4 regions of the Streptomyces sp. NPDC051576 genome follow, and region 1 is predicted to be linked to each of the others. Evidence: riboswitches for the same ligand, from Rfam matches in the RefSeq annotation. Region 1 holds a riboswitch; each other region holds the start of a gene.

Region 1 (3,458 bases):
AGTCGCCCTCGGGCCGCCGATCCGCGAGCAGTACCGCGAACCTGTCGGCCCAGCCGACCATCGCCCCGTCGGGCCCGGGGTCGCCGACGCCCTCGGTGAAGCTGTCCCCCACCGCCACGTACGACCCGATCACTGATCTGCTGTCACTCTTCGAATCGTCTGCCACGGCAACCATAATTCACCCTGGACTGTGACCTACGCGATCGTATTTACGGGTTGACGGTCGGTGAGATAAGCCACTTGTAAAGGGTTGTCCAAAGTCGGAATAAGTCTCTGATCAGGGGCGTTGACTACGGAACCGCCGCGCCCCTGACCAGGCGTCAGCACCGAACTCAGCCGACGGTGACTCCGTGCGAGCGGAGGTAGGCGACCGGGTCCACGTCCGAGCCGTAGTACGGCGTGGTCCGGATCTCGAAGTGCAGGTGCGGGCCGGTGACGTTCCCGGTCGCGCCGGAGAGGCCGATCTGCTGCCCCTCGGTCACGGTCTGGCCGGCCGAGACGGACAACTGCGACATGTGGGCGTACTGCGAGTACTCGCCGTCCGCGTGCCGGATCACGACCTCGTTGCCGTACGCGCCGTCGTAGGCCGCCGAGACGACCGTGCCCGCGGCGATCGCCTTGACGGTGGTGCCGGTCGGGACCACGAAGTCGACGCCCGTGTGGTAGCCGCTGGACCACATGCTGCCCGCGACGTGATAGCCGGTGCCGATGGTGGCACCGGTCACGGGAAGCGCGTAGCCGGTGGAGGTGCTCTTCGACGAAGAAGCCGAAGACGCCGAAGAAGAAGACGAAGAGGCGCTCGTCTTCGACGAGTTCGACGAGTTCGACGAGCTGGACGACTCGGTCTTGCCCGTCCCGCTCGTCGTGGCCTTCTGGCCGAGGGTGAGCTTCAAGCCCGGGTGGATCAGCGACGGATCGCCGCCGATGGCCTCGCGGTTGTCCTGGTAGAGCTTCTTCCAGCCGCCGGTGACGTTCTGGTCCTCGGCGATCTTCGCGAGCCAGTCGCCCGACCGCACCGAATACGTCTTGACGCCCGCCGACTTCGAGGCGGTCTTCTCGACGACCGTCTTCTCGGACGCCGGAACTGACTGAACCGCCTTTTCCGGAGCGGAAGTCGTGGTCGCGGCATGGGCGCCGGTGGCTCCCATGAGCGGAAGGGCGAGCGCTGCGCCGCCCGTTCCGGCTACGGCCATCGAGCGGGTGAGGCGCTGGGACTTCGGGCGGCGGTGCTTACCCTTCGCGGGCATGACGAATTCCTCTCCGGCGCCTGCGAGGTGAGCTGTCGGGTGCGGGCTGGAGATGCCCGGCCGCGCGCTGGTCGCGGCTTTACCCCAAGCCCGTTCCGGAGACCGGAACAGGCGTCCTACCTGTGGGTCCCCCGCTCCTGCCGCATTCGGGTGGGTGTGTGCGGAGTCCGGTCGGCGGCAGGATTGGGCGTCCGTCCGGATTGGTGGCGAACGTAAGCGAGGAAGACGCAAAGGGACAAGCAGGAGGTTCCACGGATTTGCGTTTCTTGTGGCCTCCTGTGGGAATTAACAGTCACCCTCCGTGAATTCCCACCGGACTCCCGCCTCAATTCCCCTGGAAAAGCACGCCAATTACGTGAACATGACGAACGACGTACGGTCACGAATATGACTCTGCTCACGTACCTTCTCCTCAGCTTCCTTTATTCCAGAGCGAGTTGGACTAAGGCTGCAATTAGGACAGAAGGTTCAGATGCGACGCAGTCGGAGAACCGTCGCATCAAGGTCACCGTGCAGCCCGGTGCGCAGTCCGTGGTGCAACAGGACCGCACCTCGGTGGACTTCGCCCGTTTCGAGACATTCGTACGACGCTGTCGGGTCGAGCCCACGCAGTCGGAGGGCAGGTACGGGCTCGCCGTAGTGCTGCGCCTGGAGGAGGGCAAGGACGACGGACTCCTCGCCGCGCACGTACTGCACCGCGCTCAGTCCACCCTGCGGCGGGCGCAGCCGGTGGAGGTCGCCGTGCTGGACGAGCGGGCGGATCTCCTTGTAGAGGTCCACCCACTGGCGGGCCTCGGCGAGTTCCTCCTCGGTCCACTCCGAGAGGTCGCCGCCCACGCCGAGCACTCCGGACATGGCACTCACGAACCGGAAGCGCAGACTGCTGACCCGGTCGTTGAGCTGGGTGTTCGGGCTGTCGGTGACCCAGGCCGCCATCACGCGCGCGGGATGGATCTGACTGAAGCCGTGCTGGATGGCGAGCCGGTCGAGCGGGTCGGTGTTGTCCGAGGTCCACACCTGGTCGGTGCGGCTCATGATGCCGAGGTCGATCCGGCCGCCGCCGCCCGAGCAGGACTCGAAGGCCACCTTGGGGTGGGCCGCCCGCAGCCGGTCCAACAGGCCGTACAGGGCGCGCACATGGTCGACCCAGAGGCGCTGCGGATAAGCGTCGCCGGGCCAGCCGGCGTCGGTGAAGCAGCGGTTGAAGTCCCACTTCACATAGTCGATGGGGGCGCTGCTCAGGAGCGTGTCGAGGCGCTCCCAGAGGTACTCCTGGACATCCTCGCGTGCCAGGTTCAGCACGAGCTGATTGCGGAACTCCGTCCGCTTTCGTCCCGGTTGGAACTGCACCCAGTCGGGGTGCGCGCGGTACAGGTCGCTGTCCGGATTGACCATTTCGGGCTCGACCCAGATGCCGAACTGCATGCCGAGGCCGTGCACGTAGTCGGCGAGCGGCTTGACACCGCCGGGGAAGCGGTCCGGGTTCGGCGTCCAGTCGCCGAGTCCGGCGCGGTCGCTGGTGCGCTTCCCGAACCAGCCGTCGTCGACCACGAACAGTTCGACCCCGGCCGCCGCGGCGCGCCGCGCGAGGACGCCCTGCTGCTCCTCGGAGATGTCGAACTGGGTGGCCTCCCAGGAGTTGTAGAGCACCGGCCGGTCCTGGTCCGCGTCCGGGATGACGTACGTCCGCTGGTACGTGTGCCAGGTGCGGCTGGCGCCGCCGTAGCCGCCGTCGCTCCACAGGCCGGCGAAGACGGGGGTCGTGAAGGACTCACCGGGCTCCAGGAGCAGCAGTCCGGAGTCGTCGTACCCGGCGCCGCCGCCGATCTGCACGCGCGCGTCCGGGAGTTGGGCCACGGCGATCCGCCAGGACCCCGACCAACCGAGGGCACAGCCGTAGACCTCGCCGCGCTCCTCGGTCGCGTCGGTGTCGAGGGCGACCCAGGGCAGGTGCTGGTGTCCGGTGTGGCCGCGGCGGCTGCCGATGACCTTCTCGCCGTAGGTGAGCTCGGAGCGCGTCAGCCGGGACTCGGCGGCCCAGCGCCCGTGCAACTGCGACAGCCGCCAACCGTCGCGCTCGGGCAGGGTCCACACGGCGGAGTCGGCGCGCAGCAGCTCCAAGGGCTCGGACCCGTCGTTGCCGAGGGTCGTCCAGCGTTCTACGACGTCGTCGCGCATCCGGTAGTGCAGGGTGATCGCGAGGCCGGTGTC
Region 2 (3,458 bases), on a different contig from region 1:
CGCGTACTCCGCCGCGTCGTCGAGGATCTCCTCGATGCGCAGGAGCTGGTTGTACTTGGCGACGCGGTCCGAGCGGGCCGGGGCGCCGGTCTTGATCTGGCCGCAGTTCACCGCGACGGCGAGGTCGGCGATGGTGACGTCCTCGGTCTCGCCGGAGCGGTGGGACATCATGCACTTGAAGCCGTTGCGCTGGGCCATCTCGACGGCGTCCAGGGTCTCGGTCAGCGAGCCGATCTGGTTCACCTTGACGAGCAGGGCGTTGGCGATGCCCTCCTCGATGCCGCGGGCGAGGCGCTCGGGGTTGGTGACGAAGAGGTCGTCGCCGACGATCTGGACCTTCTCGCCCAGCTTGTCGGTGATGACCTTCCAGCCGGCCCAGTCGTCCTCGTACAGCGGGTCCTCGATGGAGACGAGCGGGTACGCGGAGACCAGATCCTCGTAGTACTCGGTCATCTCGGCGGCCGAGCGGGACTTGCCCTCGAACTCGTACTTGCCGTCCTTGTAGAACTCGGAGGCGGCTACATCAAGGGCCAGGGCAATCTGCTCGCCGGGGATGTAACCGGCCTGCTGGATGGCCTCGATGATGAGGTCGAGGGCGGCGCGGTTGGACTCCAGGTTCGGGGCGAAGCCGCCCTCGTCGCCGAGGCCGGTGGACAGGCCCTTGGTCTTCAGCACCTTCTTGAGGGTGTGGTAGACCTCGGCGCCCCAGCGCAGCGCCTCGGAGAAGGACTCCGCGCCGATGGGGGCGATCATGAACTCCTGGATGTCCACGTTCGAGTCGGCGTGCGAGCCGCCGTTCAGGATGTTCATCATCGGAACGGGCAGCAGGTGCGCGTTCGGGCCGCCCAGGTAGCGGAAGAGCGGGAGGTCACTGGCCTCGGACGCGGCGTGGGCGACGGCGAGGGAGACGCCGAGGATGGCGTTGGCGCCGAGCGAGCCCTTGTTGTCGGTGGCGTCCAGGTCGAACATCGCCTGGTCGATCAGGCGCTGCTCGGTGGCGTCGTAGCCGACGAGCTCCGGGCCGATCTGCTCGATGACGGCGAGGACGGCCTTCTCGACACCCTTGCCGCCGTAGCGGTTGGGGTCACCGTCACGCAGCTCGATGGCCTCGAAGGCACCCGTGGAGGCGCCGGACGGAACGGCGGCACGACCCGTGCTGCCGTCGTCGAGGCCGACCTCGACCTCGACCGTGGGGTTGCCTCGGGAGTCCAGGATTTCCCGGGCTACGACGACGTCGATGGACGGCACGAGCATCTCCTTCTTCAATGTGACGCGGCTACGCAGTACCGCGGTGGGCTCTGCGAGACGAGCCTAACCGGCTCCGGGCGATCGGCCAGTCTGTCGACCATCCCTTGAGCAGAACCGAGAGTAAATTGTTTCCGAACGGAACAAAAACCGGCACGGAAGCGGGCGCAAAAAAAGCCCCGCCCCGGTGCGTACGGGGGAACACGCACCGGAGCGGGGAGCCCGTGGGGGACGGGGGCGACCCTCACGAGGTCTCCATGGTGCAGTCCACGGATGTGAGGGCGCTGTGGTTCAGCTGAGTACTACTTAAGGTGGAGCTGCTGACCCGGGTAGATGAAGTCGGCGTCGTCGATGATGTCCTTGTTCAGCTTGAACAGCTTCTGCCAGCCGCCCTTCACCTTGTGCTTCTCGGCGATGGAGCTGAGGGTGTCACCCTTGACGACCTTGTACTCGCCGTCACCCTTCTTGACCTTCTTGCCGGTCGGGGTGGTGACGGTCTTCTTGGCGGCCGGGCGCTCGGCGGAGCGGGAGGCCGTCGTGTCGGAGGTGGAGCGCTCGCTGGTGCTGCTGCTCGACGAGCTGCCGCTGGAGGAGCTGGAGCTGCCGCCGGAGTAGGTGGCGCTCGACAGGCCGGTGCCGCAGACGGGCCAGGCGCCCTTGCCCTGGGAGGCGAGAACCTTCTCCGCCACGGCTATCTGCTGGGACTTGGAGGCCTGGTTCGCGGTGGAGGCGTAGGCGGTGCCGCCGTACGCGGCCCACGTCGAGGCGGAGAACTGGAGACCGCCGTAGTAGCCGTTGCCGGTGTTGATGGACCAGTTGCCGCCGGACTCGCACTGGGCGACCGTGTCCCACTCGGAGGCTGTGGCGGCGGAGGCGTTGCCGGCCGCCATGAGCGGGGCGGCGATGGCGACACCGGTCACGCCGGCGAGCGTGGCGACACGGGTGGCCTTGGACGGACGACGGTGCTTGCCCTTGCCGGAAAACAGCATGGAAGATCCCCTCACCGACGCCTGCGAGGTGAGCTGTCGGGTTCGGGCCGTGTGAGTTGCCCGGCCACGCACCTTGCGGTGCGCGACTTAACCCCAAGCCGGATCCAGCAGCCTCAACTGCCGGGCCCGGCACTTACCTTGGGTCCCCCGCTCCTGCCTACGGCGCTTGACGCGACGACTGTTCCCGGAAGCCGCTGGCAGGACTCGGCGTGTGCGGCAGCCGGGGCTCGTGGTGACGAGCGGCCTTGACCGTAGACAGGGAATCGGCGGAATTTCAAAGACGATCAGGGCTTCTGAGACTCATCCCACACTTTCACCAAAGCGGACATTCGGCGCGAAGTGTGACGTGAACTCCCGCTGTTTTCCTGCTACTTTCCGCCCGTTTCAGTGCTCACGTCCAAGGTCTGACCGGCGGCGATCCGGGTCGGATCGGCGCCTATCACCTTTTTGTTCTCGGCGTACAGCGCGCGCCATCCGCCGTCGAAGTCAAGGGAGTCGGCGATGGACGCGAGGGAGTCGCCGGCGCGGACGGTGTACGTCTTCGCCGTCACACCCTCCTCGGCGCTCGCCCCGCGATGCTTCCCGGTGCTCACCTGGTCGCTGCTTCCCTGATCGGTCGCACCACCGAGCGCGCCGGTGTCGACGAGGCTCCACTTCCCCACCGCCTGCTCCGAGTTGTCCGATTCGTCGAGTTTCGGAGAAGCGGAGGCCGAGTCGTCACTCTTCGAAGGAGTGGTGGACTTGTCGGACTTGGTGGAGTTGTCCGTCGGGGAGGATGAGGGACTGCTCGACGGGTCGGTGGCGGAGGAGTCGGACGAATCCGATGAATCCGATGAATTCGAGCCCGTACTGCCGGAGTCGGACAGGCCGGACGAGTCCGAGGTGCCGGAGGAGTCGGTGGAGTCCGTCTCACTGGCCGACGGCGAGTCGCTCGCGACGCCCGTGTCGACGTTCGTCGAACCCGAGGTCGTGGTGAGGCCGGAGAGCAGGGCGCAGGTGGTCCACGCGGAGGTGCCCTTGGCGTCGAGGATCTTCTCGGCGACGGCTATCTGCTGGGAGCGGCTGGCCAGGTCGGCGCTCGGGGCGTAGGCGAGGCCGCCGTACTTGTCCCAGTCGTCCTGGGTCATCTGGAGCCCGCCGTAATAGCCGTTGCCGCTGTTCTCGCTCCAGGAGCCGCCGCTCTCGCACTCGGCCACCTTGTCCCAGGTGGTGCCGTCGGCGGCG
Region 3 (3,458 bases), on a different contig from region 1:
TCGCGGCCCTCGCGCCGGAGCCGTTGAAGGCGATCGTCACGGTCTGCTCGACCGACGACCGTTACGACAACGACGTGCACTACATGGGCGGTTCGGCCCTCGCCGTCGACCTGCACGCCTGGGCGGCCACCATGCTCGCCTTCGTCGCGCGCCCGCCGGACCCCGAGTACGCGGGCCTCGTCTGGCGGGACCTGTGGCTCAAACGCCTCGAACAGATCGACCCGTTCATCCACACCTGGCTGGCCCACCAGATCCGGGACGACTACTGGAAGCACGGCAGCGTCTGCGAGGACTACGGCGCGATCAGCGCGGCGGTCCTCGCGGTGGGCGGCTGGCACGACCCGTACCGGGACACGGTCCTACGGCTCGTCGAACACCTCCCGCCCGACCGGGTGCGCGGCCTGATCGGCCCCTGGTCCCACCAGTACCCCGACCGGGGTCTGCCGCCGGGCCCCGCGATCGGCTTCCTCCAGGAGACCCTGCGCTGGTGGGACCACTGGCTCAAGGGCGAGGACACCGGCGTCACCGACGACCCCCGACTACGCGCCTACGTCAGCGACTCGCACCCTCCGGCCACGGTCTACGACACCCTGCCGGGCCGCTGGGTCGGCGAGCCGTCCTGGCCCTCGCCGCACGTCAAGACGACGACGTACGGTCTGCGCGGCGCGCCCGTGATCGTCCGCTCCCCCATGCACACCGGTGTGGACGCGGGCCGGTTCTTCCCCTTCGGGAACGACGCCGATCTGCCGCCGGACCAGCGGGACGAGGACGCGCGGTCGGCGTGCTTCCAGTTCGAGGTGCCGGACGAGACCTGGGTGCTGGGGCGGCCCAGGGTGCGGCTGCGGCTGACCTGCCCGGTGCCGCGCGGGCAGGTGATCGCCCGGCTGTGCGACGTCGCCCCGGACGGCTCCTCGACCCTGGTCACCCGGGGCGTGCTCAACCTGTCGGCGCGGCACGGGCGGGACCGGGCGGTGCCGTGGACGCCGGGTGCCACCGAGGACGTGACCTTCGAGCTGAACGGCATCGGGTACGCCGTCCCGCCCGGCCATCGCATCCGCCTCGCGGTGTCGTCGGCGTACTGGCCGTGGATCTGGCCCCAGCCGGAGTCGGCGGCCGGCTTCACCCTGGACCCGGAGGGCAGCGCGCTCGAACTCCCCGTGCGGGAGCGGGAGTTGACGGATGACCTTCGCACCGACGACATCCGTTTCGAGGAGCCCGAGGAGGCCGAGCCGCTCGGGGTGAGCCAGCCGGTCACCCTGGACGAGCCGCGGCCCGAGCGGCTGGTCGTGCGGGATGTCGCGAAGGGCGAGTGGCGGCTGGAGGTCGACCCGCGCTACGGCGGGACGCGCGTGTATCCCGACGGCCTGGAGTTCACCGAGGACGCGCTGGAGACGTACACGATCGACGAGTCGGATCCGCTGTCGGCGCGCACCCGCTCGGACTGGTCGATCCGGCTGCACCGGCCGGAGTCGGCCTGGGACACGACCGTGCGCACACGGTCGGAGATCACGTGCGACGAAACGGACTTTATTACCTCGAATGAGGTTATCTGCACCGAAGGCGAAGAGGTGATCTTTCACCGAACCTGGGAGAAAAGGATTCCGAGAACTGCCAGTTGAGGATGAATGCCCGATTTGCCGTTCTTAATCCTCCCGTGAGTTGGGTCACGCTTTTCTGTGGATGACCTGTGTCCCGCTCTGTCCGCGTTTCCCCTTACGGCGTTTGACAGTTGACCCTTGGCTCGCGCAAAGGATCAAGTGCCCCATACGTCTCAGACCAAGGTCAATAGGGGTTAGGTGTGATTCCGCCACTTGTTCCGGACATGTGCTCTCGCATACGTTCCCGGCCTGTCGGGCGGAACGCCGAATCCTGCCGCCGTCCGGTATCCCAGTCACGAACATCTCGCACGGCAGGAGCGGGGGACCCAGGTAAGTCGCCGGACCGGTCGGCACGACCGGCACGGCTTGGGGTTAAGTCACGTCCGCAAGGGCGCGGCCGGGCACCTCCCAGCCCGAACCCGACAGCTCACCTCGCAGGCGACGGAGAGGAACCTCGTCATGCCTGCAACCGCTCAGTCCCGCCGCGCCCGCCTCGGCCGCAACCTCGCCGTCCTCGGCACCGGTGCCGCGATCCTCGCCCTGCCGATCGTCGGCGCGACCTCCGCCTCGGCCGCCACGACCACCTCGACCACGGCCGCCGGCTACACCAACAACCTCGACGGCTGGATCCGCGAGTCCCTCGCGATCATGGCGCAGAAGGGGATTCCGGGCACGTACAACGGCATCTACCGCAACGTGATCCGTGAGTCCTCCGGCAACCCGTGGGCCATCAACAACTGGGACTCCAACGCGGCGGCGGGCACCCCGTCGAAGGGCCTGCTCCAGGTCATCGACCCGACGTTCAACGCCTACCACGTGGCGGGTACGGCGTACGACCCGTACGACCCGGTCGCGAACATCACCGCCGCCTGCAACTACGCGGCGGCGGTCTACGGCTCCATCGACAACGTGTACGGCGCCTACTAGAAACCGGCGTCCAGCAGCAGTCTTTCGAGGACGACGGCGATGCCGTCGTCCTCGTTCGACGTCGTCACCTCGTCGGCCACCGCCTTGAGTTCGGGATGGGCGTTGGCCATCGCCACGCCGTGGGCCGCCCAGTCGAACATCGGGATGTCGTTCGGCATGTCGCCGAAGGCGATGGTGTCGGCCGGGGTCAGGCCCAAGTGCCGGGCGGCGAGGGCGAGGCCGGTCGCCTTGGTGATGCCGAGTGGCTGGAGTTCGACGGTGCCGGGGCCCGACATGGTGACCGAGGCCAGCGAACCCACCACCGAGCGCGCCGTGCACGCCAACTCGTCGTCCGCCAGGGCGGGATGACGCAGCAGCACCTTGCTGATCGGCTCGGCCCACAGGTCGTCCCGCCGCTCGACCCGTACGGCGGGGAGCGTGGGGTGCGGCATGAGGTAGCCGGGCTCGATGAGGGTGAGGCCGTCCACCCCGTCCTGGTCCACGGCCGCGTACACCTGGCCCACCTCGGCCTCGATCTTGCCGAGCGCGGTCTCCGCCAACTCCCGGTCCAGGGTGACCGACCAGAGCAGACGGTCCGCGCCGGCGTCGTACAACTGCGCGCCCTGTCCGCACACCGCGAGCCCCCTGGAGCCGAGGTCGTCGAGGAGCGGCCGCACTCTCGGGGCGGGCCGGCCGGTGACGACGAGATGCCGGGCACCGGCCGCCGCCGCCCGCCGCAGCGCGGCGAGGGACCGGTCGGAGAGCGTGTCGTCGCCGCGCAGCAGCGTCCCGTCCAGGTCGGTGGCGATCAGTGCATATGCGAGGGGTGCGGCCATGATCAGAGAATACGGATGGAAAGCCCCACCGACTCGACACGAACCGGACGGCTGCTGCCTTCACATCCGTTGACCCGTGTTCCGGTTGGTTTTACAGCGAAGACCGTTATGCCGACTC
Region 4 (3,458 bases), on a different contig from region 1:
TCCGTGCGGGCACCGTCCCCGGAGGCGGCCGTCCGCTGGGCGGCCGACTGCCGTACGGCAGGGCTGGCCGTGGGCTGCTTCCGTCCTCCTTCCGTGCCCGACGGCATCTCACGGCTCAGGCTGACCGCCCGAGCGGACCTCTCCGGGGCCGAGATCGAACGCGCTGTACGTGTGATCGGCGAGACGCGACCATGAGTCGGCGTGACACGGCCGTGTGCCGCTGACGGGGGAACAGATCAGTGGAACGCGGTGAGGAAGCCCGTCCAGCTCTCGGGGGAGAAGAGCAGGGCGGGCCCTTGCGGGTCCTTCGAGTCGCGTACGGCGAGCAGCCCCGTGGCGGGGCCTGAGCGCGGACGGGCCGCCTCGACGCAGTTGTTCGCTCCCGTGCTGTAGCTGCTGCGCAGCCACCGCACACCGGACAGTTCGGTACTGGAAGGTACGTTCCGAGGCAGTGCAGACATGGTGCCTCCTTACGAGCCGTCACCTATCCCGGCGATGTGATCCAACGAATCCTCGGGCGAAAGGGCGTGGAACTGAAGGGTGTTGAAGGCCTCGCTGTAGGCCTCTAGGTCTTCTTTCCGTTCGAGGTAGAGGCTACTCGTCAAGTGGTCGAGAACAACCACGTCCAGATCAGAAGTGCTCGGAAAGGAGAAGATAACGAAAGGGCCGGTGATGCCGATGTGCGCTCCTGCGGCGAACGGCAGTACCTGAAGCCTGACTTGGGGCAGGCGCGCGGCCTCCACGAGCCGGTCGAGCTGCCGCGCCATCACGCCCGGCCCGCCGACCTCCCGCCGCAGCACCGCCTCGTCGAGGACCACGCTGAGCGACAGCGGCGGATCCGCGCGCAGCACGTCCTGCCGGGCCAGCCGCACCCGCACCAGCGTGTCGAGCCGCTCGGGCCCGTCGTTGTCGAGACCGCCCACCGCGGCCCGGGTCACCGCCCGGGCGTACTCGGGCGTCTGCAGCAGACCGGGGACCACCGACGTCTCCAGCGTGCGGATCGTGCTGGCCTGTGACTCCAGGCTGATGAAGTCCCGGTAGGCGGGCGGCAGTACACCGCGATAGGCGTGCCACCAGTGGTGCCGGCCGCCGCCGTCGTCCGAGCCCGCGAGCACGAGCAGCATGTCCCGGAGCTGCGCGTCACCGACCTGATAGGCGTCCAGAAGTAACCGGACGTCAGGCGGTTTCACGCCACTCGCGCCCGTCTCGATCCGGCTCACCTTCGACTGGTGCCAACCGACCAGCCGGGCCGCCTCCCCACTGGTGAGCCCCGCTTCCGCACGCAACGCGCGGAGTTCGGCGCCCAGTTTCCGGCGGCGCACCGCGGGACCGTACTGCATGGGTTTCTCCTTACTCCTTCCGAGCCGCCCAAATACGGTCTGAGGTCGCAGAGTTCACCGCTTCGAGCGACAGATATATGCATATCTTGGTGGATCGGCACCGTTACCGCCGAGGTAATGGCAGTCTGGCGAAGAAGCACCAGTCCGGGACCGTACTCGAACCATCCGCTCCGTGTCGGACACCGGTCCCGCGGGAAAGGGACGACCGCGCCATGGCAGACCATCTGGAAGCATCCGTCACTCTGCCGAGCGATCCCGCCTCGGTCTCCACCGCCCGCACCTACGTGGTCGGGACCCTCGTGGAATGGGGACTGCCGGCGGACACGGAGGCCGCCGACACCATCCGCCTCATCGTCTCCGAACTCGCCACCAACGCCGTACAGCACACCTTCGGACAGTCACCCACCTTCACGGTGGACATCGAGCTGGAGCGTGACGAACACCTGCGCATCGGAGTCACCGACAGCCACCCCCGCTTCCCCAAACGCCTGCCGGCCGCCGTCCAGCAGGACAACGGCCGGGGCATGGTCATCATCCGCTGGCTGACCGCGGAGTGCGGCGGCAAACTCAAGGTCAGGCCCACCAGGGAGGGCGGCAAGACGGTCTCCATCGAGGTGCCCTGGACGGTCCCGGCCCGGCCGGTGACCGCGGCGGGCCAGCAGGAGCCGTAGAACGCCCTGAAAACGTTTCGGGAACACCCGAGGGGGTGGCGGCCCGTCAGGTGGCCGCCACCCCCTCGGGAGGTTCAGCGAGGGTCAGCTGACCCGGCCGTACCAGACGCTCTTGGTCCAGATCTTCTGCAAGCGCACCACGTCCCCGGTCTTCGGGGCGTGCCAGATCTTTCCCTTCCCGGCGTAGATGCCGACGTGGTAGACGCTGGAACCCGAGTGGAAGAACACCAGGTCCCCGGCCTTGCGGCCCTTGGCCGAGACGTGGTGGGTCTTGTTGTACTGCTGGGCCGCCGTACGGGGCAGCCTCTTGCCCGCCTTCTTGTACGAGTAGAGCGTCAGCCCGGAGCAGTCGAAGCGGCTCGGCCCGGTGGCGCCGTACCGGTAGGGGGAGCCCTTCTTGGAAGCGGCCACCTGGAGTGCCTTCGTCGCGGGTGTCGCGGCCGCGGCGTCGGATGCGACGCCCGGGATCACGACGGAGCCGCCCACGGCGGCGATGGCGAAGGCCGAGGCCGTACCGGCCCGGACCATCAGCGACGGGACACGATTGAGCGCAGTCATGCGCAACCCTTCGTCAGCCGCCTGTGAAGGATGACCTGTCGGATTCGGGCTGGCGAAGTTGCCCGGCCGCAGACTCGCGGCTTCACCCCAAGGGCTGCTCGACCCGGTCATGGCGTGACCGTCCCGGCGACCCGTCGTGCTTGGGTCCTCCACTCCTGCCGATGCAATCCTGTCGACCTGTCATCCGGGCGGCGGCAGGACTCGGCGTCCGCCCGGATCGCCCCGCCGCTGCGGCGGGGTCTTGTCGTCAGACAGGGATCTTCACCTATCGATGTCCGAAAATCCCAACGGAACCGGGGATTTGTGGGGTTACTCACCACTCACCCGTTCGGGTGGACACCCCAGTGTTCGAAGGGGTGTCGAGGGGTGTGCACCCCTCGGACCAGCACCGGAGCACCTCATCCGGCCCTCGGTCTACGCCAGTTGCGCAAGCCCGGCGGCCTCACGGACGGAGGAGCGGCTACTCCGATCAGGGGTAAGCCGTTCGGCCCGTTTCGCCCACGCCCGCGAGGTCTCGGCGTGCCTCAACTGTCGGAGGGCGCGGGGACGGTGACGCGAGCCGTGCGGCGCTCCCCGTCCAGCACGCGCAGCGCCCGCGCGAGGGTGGGGGCGTGCAGCTCGGTCTCGCCCCGCTGGTGCATCAGGGCCAGCGCGTCCCGCAGCTCGGCCGCCTTGGCCACGAGTGCCTGAGCGGCCCTCAGGCCACGGTACGTGTCCCCGTGATGCGCCGGGTTGATACGGCCCAGCAGATCGGCCACATCCAGATAACGGTCGATCAACTCGCCCTCGGCACGCGTCAGCGCGGGCAGCGGCGGAAGCTCCGGCGGCAGCATCGCGGGCTCACTCCCCGCCCGGCTCGGTGAGCGAGGTCCTGCGGCTGGGCACGATC

Evidence for each region. A riboswitch is a leader RNA that binds a small molecule or an ion and turns the genes downstream of it on or off. The one in region 1 is predicted to bind cyclic di-AMP.
Region 2: it holds a riboswitch for cyclic di-AMP, as region 1 does, so the genes downstream of both, AB0M63_RS14225 (transglycosylase family protein) here and AB0M63_RS37520 (LysM peptidoglycan-binding domain-containing M23 family metallopeptidase) in region 1, are expected to answer to the same signal.
Region 3: it holds a riboswitch for cyclic di-AMP, as region 1 does, so the genes downstream of both, AB0M63_RS01000 (transglycosylase SLT domain-containing protein) here and AB0M63_RS37520 (LysM peptidoglycan-binding domain-containing M23 family metallopeptidase) in region 1, are expected to answer to the same signal.
Region 4: it holds a riboswitch for cyclic di-AMP, as region 1 does, so the genes downstream of both, AB0M63_RS19775 (C40 family peptidase) here and AB0M63_RS37520 (LysM peptidoglycan-binding domain-containing M23 family metallopeptidase) in region 1, are expected to answer to the same signal.

Annotation. Positions count from the first base shown of each region.
Region 1 is NZ_JBFAZO010000014.1:74,214-77,671, forward strand. It holds gene AB0M63_RS37515 (SGNH/GDSL hydrolase family protein) at 1-133, opposite strand, end outside; gene AB0M63_RS37520 (LysM peptidoglycan-binding domain-containing M23 family metallopeptidase) at 333-1,247, opposite strand; cyclic di-AMP (ydaO/yuaA leader) riboswitch at 1,252-1,414, opposite strand; gene AB0M63_RS37525 (alpha-galactosidase) at 1,716-3,458, opposite strand, start outside.
Region 2 is NZ_JBFAZO010000004.1:119,057-122,514, forward strand. It holds gene eno (phosphopyruvate hydratase) at 1-1,254, opposite strand, end outside; gene AB0M63_RS14225 (transglycosylase family protein) at 1,548-2,234, opposite strand; cyclic di-AMP (ydaO/yuaA leader) riboswitch at 2,238-2,409, opposite strand; gene AB0M63_RS14230 (transglycosylase family protein) at 2,603-3,458, opposite strand, start outside.
Region 3 is NZ_JBFAZO010000001.1:212,222-215,679, reverse strand. It holds gene AB0M63_RS01005 (CocE/NonD family hydrolase) at 1-1,619, shown strand, start outside; cyclic di-AMP (ydaO/yuaA leader) riboswitch at 1,851-2,052, shown strand; gene AB0M63_RS01000 (transglycosylase SLT domain-containing protein) at 2,058-2,525, shown strand; gene AB0M63_RS00995 (HAD family hydrolase) at 2,522-3,340, opposite strand; gene AB0M63_RS00990 (LacI family DNA-binding transcriptional regulator) at 3,447-3,458, opposite strand, start outside.
Region 4 is NZ_JBFAZO010000005.1:542,072-545,529, reverse strand. It holds gene AB0M63_RS19795 (8-amino-7-oxononanoate synthase) at 1-195, shown strand, start outside; gene AB0M63_RS19790 (DUF397 domain-containing protein) at 237-461, opposite strand; gene AB0M63_RS19785 (helix-turn-helix transcriptional regulator) at 471-1,340, opposite strand; gene AB0M63_RS19780 (ATP-binding protein) at 1,553-2,011, shown strand; gene AB0M63_RS19775 (C40 family peptidase) at 2,096-2,569, opposite strand; cyclic di-AMP (ydaO/yuaA leader) riboswitch at 2,573-2,754, opposite strand; gene AB0M63_RS19770 (hypothetical protein) at 3,094-3,402, opposite strand; gene AB0M63_RS19765 (ATP-dependent Clp protease proteolytic subunit) at 3,410-3,458, opposite strand, start outside.